One region of the Endozoicomonas sp. GU-1 genome, then DNA from elsewhere that is predicted to be linked to it. Evidence: predicted binding sites of a transcription regulator. Region 1 holds the regulator's gene; the other holds the start of a gene.

Region 1 (5,166 bases):
GCAGCTTATTCTCGGGCAGGCTCCTAGACGGGCGCTATTCTCGGACAAGCTCCTAGTACATGGTTTCACTGAGTTTGACGGGTTGTCGTGCTTCCGCACTCCGTTCGCCCTGAGCCTGTCGAAGGACGGAAACTCCGGACTCTGATAGATCGTGCCAAGCACCCTTCGACTCCGCTCAGGGTGAACGGAGATCGTACACGTCAAACTCATTGAATTGATGTACCAGGTGGGAAAATGTTTTTCCGGATTGAAACTGAATATTACGTTTACGGTATCAATGATCTACTATTTGAATTCATGATTTTGGAAAGAATCAGTACGCCGCAGGTTGGTAATTACTTTATCCGTTTTTGTGAGTGGGGATAAGGTTCGTCGGCGTTGTTTTATGGTAAAGAGTGACCTTTTGACACAACCATTGTTTATAGAATAAACAGCAGGATTCTACAGTATTTTTGTGCAGGGGTAGCAAAATGACAAATCATGATAAGTGGCAGAAATGGTTGATGGCTCGCAGGGATGAGCTGAATACGCGTCTGGGTAAAATTAAACAGGATGCTTCCCGAAAAAACAGTGCCGACTGGTCTGAGCAGGCGCAGGAACGGGAGAATGATGAGGTTATTGATGCACTGGGTAACGAGGCGGTGATTGAACTGGGTAAAATTAACCGCGCCCTTGATCGTATAAATGAGGGCGATTACGGTTTCTGCCTGTCCTGCGGTAAGGAAATTCCGGTTCAGCGCCTTGAGGTTATGCCTTATGCTGACCTCTGTGTTCAATGTGCTGAGGCCAAGGGGTTGTAGGGGAGCATCCATCATCAAGGCGATAAGGGAGCAGGCAGGCTGAATCCTGTTATGCCGGTTTGGCTGCAGCCTGGTTAAAGTACGTTGACTCCTCTGTGGAGCAGCCTGATTCAATAATCATCTTTTGATAGCTTTCGCAGAAGCTCTGGAGTGTTCCGGGGTTTCTGCTGTGGAAGTGCTTTTGCCATAATCTGGCCATGGCAGTGATGTCTTCTTTATCAATATCTTCGATCTGAATACCGCAGCGGTGATAGATAAGCCAGGCAATGGCGGTGGCGTAAACCAGGTTGGTCGCCAGTTCATGATGGGGGTGGGAAAGAAACTCCCGCTGGCTGGCCAGTCCCCGGACTTTGCTGGATAAGTCAGCGTTCGGGGCCAGAAACAGGTCCCAGATATTGCGGTGCATGCGTGGGGAAATCTGATAGATACCGAGCGCCTGGTGATTGGCCTGTTTCAGATGAAAACCAAGCCCGGACTCTCTGGCCGCGGTACCAAGCAGCAGGTTCTCAGCAGTAGGGCTCCACATACCCAGATGCTTGAGTGCGGGGCGAACAACATAGTGCCTTAGTTCCTTGGCGCATATTCCCATTTGCAAAGTCCTTTTTCCGGGTAGATCCCGGTCTGTGCGTCCTGTAATTGCGGGAGTGGCTCTCAGATCCAGACATTGACCCTGGATCTAAGAGACATATCGTATCATCCCTGAAATTCTGAACTGAGGGTGGTTTTACTCACCGGCAAAATTGCACAGGGCATAGGTTGGAATGCCCGCCGCATTGAGTCTGTCAGCACCCTTGAGGTCTGGCAGGTTGATGATAGCTGCAGCTTCCAGTGTGCTGGCTCCTGCTTGTCGGATCAACTGATCGGCAGCCAGCAGTGTGCCTCCGGTGGCGATAAGGTCATCCACCAACAGAATGTTTTCACCGGGCTTAATGGTGTCTTCATGCATTTCCAGTACGGCTTTACCATATTCAAGGTCATACTCGACACTGAGGGTTTTGCCGGGCAGTTTGCCTTTCTTGCGAAACAGTGCCAGCGGCTTGTTCATGATATAGGACAGTGTCGAGCCAAGCAGGAAACCGCGGGCATCAAGCGCGCCAATGCGATCAAAAGTCTGGTTCTCATAACGCTGAACCATGACATCCACGGCCTTACGCCAGGCTTCCGGGTTTTCAAACAGTGTGGTGATATCCCGAAACAGGATGCCTTCATGGGGCCAGTTGGCGATGGTTCTGATTTGCGTTCGCAGATATTCCTGAACGGATGAACATTCGTTTGTATGCATGGGAGGGAGCATGCCGCTGTCAGTCAATGGATAAAAAGGAAGAAGCCACCTCAAAGGGTAGCTTCTTTAGAGGATAAAGTCAGGCGTTGGTAGCAATAGGGTTGGGTTCCAGGGTTTTTCCCCCGGCCAGGGCACAGAGTTCAACCGAGTTGCGAATTTCGATTTCCTTGCCCACGGCGGAGATCAGGCCGTTTTTCTGGAATCGGGTAAATACACGACTAACCGTTTCTACCGCCAGGCCCAGGTAGTTCCCCATCTCATTTCTCGACATGGACAGACGGAACGACTGCGAAGAAAAGCCCCGGCGACGAAAACGGCTGGCCAGGTTAATCAGGAAGGTGGCAATACGTTCATCGGCGTTTTTCTTGGACAGCAGCATCATCATTTGCTGGTCTTCACGGATACGCTTGCTCATCAGGCGCATCAGATGTCGGCGCAGTTCCGGGAATTGATCGGAAAGGGTTTCCAGTTGCTCAAAAGGAATCTCGCAGATCATGGTGGTTTCCATCGCCTGGGCCGACACCGGATAGGTATCCGTATCCATACCGCTCAGGCCAAGAATTTCGCTGGGCAGGTAAAACCCGGTGATTTGTTCCTCACCTTCATTGGTCGCTGTGTAGGTTTTGAGAGCCCCTGAGCGAACAGCAAAGACGCTGGTAAAGGGGTCACCTTCCAGAAACAGGTGTTCGCCTTTTTTCAAAGGACGCCCACGCTTGATAATGTGATCCAGCTGATCGATATCCTTAATGCTCAGTGCCAGTGGCAGGCACAGTGAGCTGAGGCTGCAGTCTCTGCAAGCCACATGGCTCGGCTGTCGGACGTTGGGCTTTGACGTCATTGAGAGGCCTCAAAGTCGTATTTGGCGAAATTCGACACTGTTTATGGAAAACCAAGTGTATGAAAAGTATTACCGGAGTGTAAATCAGGTATGTACGCAACCGGGCAGACCCAGGGTAGGGGTTTGGTGCTGCTTTAGCAATGCGTCATAAACTGCGGTGGTTCCGGTGAGCTTTCATCTGCCGTGTCGTCTATCCAGCCCAGGGCTGACCCTGATAATAGTATGGTCATGGCTCCTGGTGGTTGTATGTCTTTATCCCTGGAAAATCAATCTGACATTGTCTTATGTCACAGGATTAAATTTTCGTTCGTGGTATTTAACGGACATGACAGATTTTGCACTTATGTTTCAAGTAAATCAATGTGATAGTGGTGGCAAGTCGTCGTCAGTTTCAGTTTTTTGCTGATAAGCCGGTGAGCTGCAGAGAGGTTTCGGTTCTGTGCGGGATGATCAGTCATTGTCGGTACTGGCGGGAGAGGGGCTCCGGAGCCTGGTGATTGCTCCGGAGTGCTGCTCAGATAACCTTTGAGTAGAGCGTCTTTTCTTTCATTTCCGGTTGATGGAGATAGTGGTCGAACTGCATACAGATGTTACGGATCAGCAGCGTTCCCTTCGGCAGTACTTCCAGCAAGCCATCGCTATTGAGACTGATCAGGCCGTCCGCCCTCATCGGCTCCAGTCTTGCCAGCTCATCCCGGAAGTAATCCCTGAATTGAATATCAAACCGCTGTTCAATATCGCTGAAATGCAGTTTGAAGTGGCAGATCAGCTGGGTAATCACTGCCTGGCGGACTTTGTCATCAGCGGTCATCTTCAGACCGCGAACCATTGGCAATTGCTGTTCATTGAGCATTGCACAGTACCGGGCTTCATCGGTGCTGTTCTGAATATAAGTGTCGCCTACCTGGCTGATGGCAGACACGCCCATGCCGATCAGGTCGCAATGGCCATGGGTGGTATAACCCTGAAAATTCCGGTGCAGCGTGCCATCCTCCCGGGCCATGGCCAGTTCATCGTCTGGCAGGGCAAAGTGATCCATGCCGATGTAGATGTAGCCCTGATCCAGCAGCTTTTCCGTGGCCTGATGCAGAATGTCCAGCTTCATTTCCGGCGCTGGCAGATCCTGCTCATTGATCCGGCGCTGCGGCTTGAAGCGGTGGGGCAGGTGGGCGTAGTTAAACAGGGATAGCCTGTCCGGGGCCATATCAACCACACGATCGATGGTTGCCATAAAACTGTTGGTGGTCTGGAAAGGCAGGCCGTAAATCAGGTCCATGTGTACCGAGCGGAATGCCATGACTCTGGCAGCATCAAGGATGGATTGAATCATGCTTTCAGGTTGAACCCGGTTAACGGCTTGCTGAACTTTGGGGTTCAGGTCCTGAACGCCCATGCTGATCCGGTTGAAGCCGAGGTCCCTCAGGGTGCCCATCATGGGCCAGTCTACTTCCCTGGGGTCCAGTTCAATGGAGTAGTCTGCGGTATCGCTTTGGGTCAGTTGGAAGTGCTGGCGGATATGCCCCATCAGATCCGTCATCTGATCTCTGCTCAGAAAGGTCGGTGTGCCGCCGCCAAAGTGGAGTTGCTCGACCCGCTGTTCCTGACTGTAGAGTGCTGCCTGCATCTCTATTTCACGAAACAGGTATTCCAGATAACTATTGGCGCGCCCACGGTGTTTGGTGACTATTTTATTACAGGCGCAGTAATAACAGACATGGGAGCAGAACGGAATATGAAAGTAGAGTGACAGGGGCTTGATGGCCCTGGCACTGGAGTGGGCATTGTGCTGATATTTCTCAATATCAAAGCTGCCATCAAACTGCACCGCCGTGGGATAGGAGGTATAACGCGGGCCTGAGTGGTTGTATCGGTGAATCAGGTCTTTATCCCAAACTGGTGCGGTATTCATTATTGCTCTCGGTAATCTTCATGTCTTATTAGTCAGTGTGTTCGCCTTCTGGTCGGTCTTTTGTGCCGGAAAGGGTAAGGCAAAAACAGTCGGTATTACGTCATGATGTTTTTGGCTAGTTTAGAAAGATTTTCAAGGTTGTTCTTTGATCGGTGTCAATAGGTATGAACCGAACCGGCATGCCTTGGTGGTTCGTCTTTAGGGCAAGTGATGAGGATTGTGTCCAACGTGGCGTGAAGCTGTTGAGGTAGGCTATTGTATCTGCCATCTGGTTATTAATCGAGCAAATAATGCCCTGGCTGGCAGGGTTGTGCTGAAAAGGGTCTGATGGATAGTG
Region 2 (5,166 bases), 2.6 Mb from region 1:
AGTCAGTCCTCTGCCCAAAGAGATTCATCAGCAAATAGGCATTCACTTTGCGGACCTCTATACAATTAGAGCCGCTGGTGCCCTGACCGGAGGACTCAAATCATGACACTCGAAAACCTGGGCAGTCTCGATCTTATTTTGCAAAAGTCCGATGAACATGACAGCCCGCTGGGTTCCATGATCAGAATGGCGGTGGACAGCTTTATCCAGACACACTCGCTAACCGCGGCGAATCGTAATCAAATGGTCAATAGCATCACCCAGAAAATTCACGAGCAGATCCATCAAGTGATGTTCGAGCAGGAAGAGCTACTGACAAAAGACCCGGCATTAGCGGAAAAAATAGCTCAGGCACGCAATCAACGGCGCATCGAGCAAAATTATCTTCAGGAAAAAAGCCAACGCTCTGAACAAGCTTCCTAGTTTTTTATGCAAAAAAAGGGGCTTACTCAGCCCCCTCATAAAACCTGATCAGACCAGCAATAAAGCAATGGTTGCCAGGCTGAGAATCAACGTACCACCATAACAGGCCACTTTTACCCCACCCCCCGGGTGGAAACCCAGATCGTGAGCACCGTGGTAAATACGGTGAATACAGGCCCAGTAAGAAGGCACCAAAGCCACCATCAGCGCCAGCTTGCCAATCCAGCTCTCCAGAAAGAACGCTGACATTCGCTCATAAGAGAGCGCTTCTGCCGGAATAATTTCCAGAGGCACACCCAGACCAACCACAAAAATAATAGCCGGAAAGAAAAAGGCGATAGTGGTGCCACCAGCCCCAAACAGACTCCACAACAGAGGTTCAATATGGCGTTTATTACTCATGTTCCCTCTCCTATCCCCGTCAAAGTCCCATGGTGGCCGCAGCCAGAATGATGGCAGAAACCACTGCCAGGCCAACGTACATCAATTTGTTAACCACACTGTCTTTTACCATTTTACGAATCTGCTGTGGCAGAACGCGGGGCGTCATATCAAAATAGGTGACGGCGTGGTAAATAGTCAGACCCAGGGTAACCACGGTAAACAGAATCATTAACGGGTTAGCCTGGAAGGCAAGCCAGCTATTCCAGGCGGCTTGACCCTTGACCAGCTGCATCAGACCGACAAACAGGTTGATGGCATAGAGGCCATCAAATACACAGGAGGATTCCCGGATCATGTACTGGCGGTAGAAGGGATGATCCATATACCAGGTGCGCTTCATGGGACGCACATAGGGGCGACGACTCATCACTTGTCTCCTTTACGTGGCATCAGGAAAGAGAGCGCCCAATCCTGAGAACCCTGCAGTTTGTTCTGGTTGATGGCAGCGGCCGGGTCAACATTCTTTGGACAAACCTCAGAACAGTAACCCACAAAGGTACAGGACCAGACACCATTCTTGCCCTGAATCACTTCGGTACGCTGTTCATAGCCATCATCACGGCTGTCCAGGTTATAACGGTGGCCCAGGGCGATCACCGCAGGACCGGTAAACAGTGGGTTCAAGCCCATCTGTGGACACGCGGAGTAGCAGAGCATGCAGTTAATGCACATGGAAAACTGCTTATAAAGGCCCAGCTGCTGAGGCGTCTGTTTATTCACTCCCTCCTCAACCGGCTTCTCCATCGCATTGATGATGTACGGTTTCACTGACTCCAGTTTCTTGATGAAGTCTTCTGAGTCAATCACCAGATCCTTTTCAATCGGGAAGTTAGCCAGTGGCTCAACCCGAATGGGGTTCGGATAATAATCCCGCAGGAAGGTTTCACAGCCCAGCTTTGGTGTACCGTTAATCACCATGCCACAGCTGCCACACACTGCCATACGGCAGGACCAGCGGTAAGCCAGGCTGGAATCCAGTTCATCCTTGATATGTTCAAGAGCATCCAGCATGGACCAGGCTTCCACATAAGGAATAGTGAAAGTGCCAAATGTCGGCTTGTCATCGGTTTCCGGGTTATAACGCAGAATCTCGATGGTTATGGTTTTATCACTCATGGGGCCTCCTTACTTCCCTTCGCCGTTTTTCTCAGCCGCCGCGCCATAGACGCGCTCTTCTGGCTGGAAGCGGGTTACATTCACGTCTTCATATTCCAGACGAAGCTTGGCATCACCGTTATAGAAGGTGACGGAGTGTTTCAGGAAGTTGACATCGTCACGGGCTTCGAAGCCATCAATACGCTGGTGCGCACCACGGGACTCCTTACGTTCAACACCACCAATGGCCATACACTCAGCAACCATCAGGGAGCTTTGCAGCTCAAAGGCCTGCAGCAGTTCGGTATTGAAGACCTTGCTCTTGTCTTCCACTTTGACGTTTTTGAAGCGCTCACGCAGTTCAGAGATCTTATCCAGACCGGCCTGCATCTCTTCACCCACCCGGTAAATACCGAAACTGTCTTCCATGGTTTTCACCATTTCGTGACGCAGGTGCGATGCTTTTTCAGTACCATTGGCATTGCGCAGGCTTTCAATAGCCGCCAGGTGTGCTTTTGCCTGATCCAGCAATTTGCGTTCATCAGACATCACGTTCTGGCTGGCAAAATCCGCCGCACTTTCACCGGCAACCTTACCGAAGACCACCGTCTCTGCCAGAGAGTTGGAACCGAGACGGTTGGCACCGTGCATACCGACGCTGGCACATTCACCGGCAGCGAACAGACCGGCCAGATCGGTGGCACAGTTGATGTCCGCTCTGACACCACCCATGGTGTAATGAACCGCAGGACGTACCGGAATTGGCTGATGCACCGGATCAACCCCCAGGTAGTTTTTCGCCAGGGAACAGATCAGTGGCAGACGCTCCATCAGCTTCTGTTCACCCAGGTGACGCAGGTCCAGGTGCACCGCATCGCCCAGTGGCGTTTCAATGGTGCGGCCCTTGCGCTGCTCCTGCCAGAAGGCCTGGGACAGCTTGTCACGTGGGCCCAGTTCCATGTATTTGTTCTTTGGTTGACCGACCGGAGTCTCTGGTCCCAGACCATAATCCTGCAGGTAACGGTAACCATCCTTGTTCAGCAGGATACCGCCTTCACCACGACAACCTTCCGTCATCAATACACCGGAGCCTGGCAGACCAGTCGGGTGGTACTGAACAAACTCCATATCACGCAGCGGTGCGCCAGCACGTAGGGCCATGGCATGGCCGTCACCGGTCACAATGGCACCATTGGTGTTAAAACGGAAAATACGACCAGAGCCACCTGTTGCCAGCACCACTGACTTCGCCAGGAAGACTTTTGGTTCGCCGGTTTTCACTTCGATGGCAACAACGCCCTGGGCACGGCCATCTTCCATGATCAGGTCAGTGGCAAAATACTCATCGTATCGTTCAATGGAGGGGTACTTGGTGGACGTCTGGAACAATGTGTGCAGCATGTGGAAGCCAGATTTGTCCGCAGCAAACCAGGTGCGCTCAATCTTCATACCACCAAACGCACGAACGTTTACGTCACCGTCATCCTTACGATTCCAGGGGCAGCCCCAGTGCTCCAGGCGGATCATCTCTTCAGTGGCGTGGGAAACAAAGTAATCCACCACATCCTGATCGCAGAGCCAGTCACCTCCGGCCACCGTGTCAACAAAGTGGTTTTCCAGAGAGTCATGATCCTGAATGACACCGGCTGAACCGCCTTCTGCAGCCACCGTATGACTCCGCATAGGGTAGACTTTGGAAATCAATGCCACTTTAAGCTCAGGATTTTTTTCGGCAACGGCAATCGCAGCCCGAAGACCGGCACCTCCGGCACCGACAATGGCTACATCAGCCTTTATGACCTGCATACGCAAACCTCTACCGCCGTTCACCACCATCTCCGGGAAGAGTCCCAAACAGAGACAGCCAGCGAACTGGCCAAAATGAATAATGAGAGAAGGGTTAAAAATCTAGAACTGAAGTTTATATAAACCTGAAATTAAAGCCATTGATATAAAACAAAAATAAATCAATATTTCGGAAAACCCGTAATTTCAAGATAAACCAATAGGATCAAACCACTATAAACAACCGCTTAAATTTTAAGGCATGCAGATTTATTGTTTAATTAACAAAGGTTCACTTTTAATTATCAACTTACGCAAAAAACCTATAGCCTCGAAATAAATTGAGACACAATGATGACACAGCCAAATACAAAACAGATTGACATCAAAACCGTTCCCCCGGGCGCCCGAAACGGGTTTTCATAGGCCGGTTGCTTTCTTAGTACATAGACCATTGCCGTAGGCAGAAGGATAGCCAGAATGGCCAGAGCAACCGCCGCATAACCCAGTGCGGCGACAAAACCATCCGGAAACATAATGGCAATAATAACCGGTGGGATAAAGGTCACCAGGGCGGTCTGCAGCCGATGGATGCGGGTATCGGCCCTTTGTAATAAGTTGGCAAGATAATCAAACAGCCCAAGGGCAACGCCCAACACGGATGTCAATAACGCTAGATCAGAAAACAGGTACAGAATAGTGTGTACATTTTTATCACTGCTTAATGCTGAAATTAAATGAGCCGTTGCCCCGGTTGACTGACTGATTTGCAGTAATAAGCCTTCGGGCAATACCCCCATCACCGCCACCAGCCACAAGATATAAACCACCAGCGGGATCAGGGTCGCTATCAGAAAAATAAGGGGAATATGCTGCAGCTGCTTCTTTTGATAAATGATAATGCTGGGAATGCCACCATGATAACCGAACGAAGTAAATATCACCGGCAGTGCCGCCAGAACCGATAGATACTCTACCCTCGCCCTATGTATCATGCTCTCATAACGCACTGAAGGTGCCAGTGACATCAGGGCAAGCATAAAAGTAACGATCATCAGGGTGAAAAAGATACGGTTAACAAGATCCACTGCCCGGGTGCTGTAATAAACAAAGGCTCCGGCAATCAGGGCAAAGAATATCACGCACAGTTGAGCGGAAGCTCCGGGAACCACTGCTTGAGCGTACTGCGCCAGTAACGATCCGCCCCCGGCAAAGTAGGCGGACATCAATGCGTAAAAAAGCCCGAGAGGGGCAATGGCAGAGAGCATCTTTCCCATCCGCCCTAATGTTCTGCTTGCCATGGTATACAAATTACAGCCAGGCTTGATGGCGACATTGGCCTCAAAGGCATAAAGGGCAGAGATAACCGCAAAGAATGCCGTCACCGCAAAAATAATCATAACCGGCATCAACCCGGTA

The links. The regulator FNR, encoded in region 1, switches genes on or off when oxygen is low (the NO sensors DNR and NnrR bind a similar motif). The targets are predictions, from matches to a motif close to TTGATNTANATCAA.
Region 2: frdA (fumarate reductase (quinol) flavoprotein subunit) is a predicted target of FNR. The motif match lies at 3,909-3,922, and genes of this name have one in related genera.

Annotation. Positions count from the first base shown of each region.
Region 1 covers NZ_CP114771.1:1,883,922-1,889,087, reverse strand. The annotation lists gene O3276_RS07610 (TraR/DksA family transcriptional regulator) at 471-800, shown strand; gene O3276_RS07605 (hypothetical protein) at 850-1,326, opposite strand; gene O3276_RS07600 (adenine phosphoribosyltransferase) at 1,525-2,082, opposite strand; gene fnr (fumarate/nitrate reduction transcriptional regulator Fnr) at 2,162-2,920, opposite strand; gene hemN (oxygen-independent coproporphyrinogen III oxidase) at 3,435-4,829, opposite strand.
Region 2 covers NZ_CP114771.1:5,360,068-5,365,233, reverse strand. The annotation lists gene O3276_RS22440 (hypothetical protein) at 1-106, shown strand, start outside; gene O3276_RS22435 (hypothetical protein) at 103-423, shown strand; gene frdD (fumarate reductase subunit FrdD) at 472-825, opposite strand; gene O3276_RS22425 (fumarate reductase subunit C) at 845-1,234, opposite strand; gene O3276_RS22420 (succinate dehydrogenase/fumarate reductase iron-sulfur subunit) at 1,234-1,983, opposite strand; gene frdA (fumarate reductase (quinol) flavoprotein subunit) at 1,993-3,768, opposite strand; gene O3276_RS22410 (amino acid permease) at 4,071-5,166, opposite strand, start outside.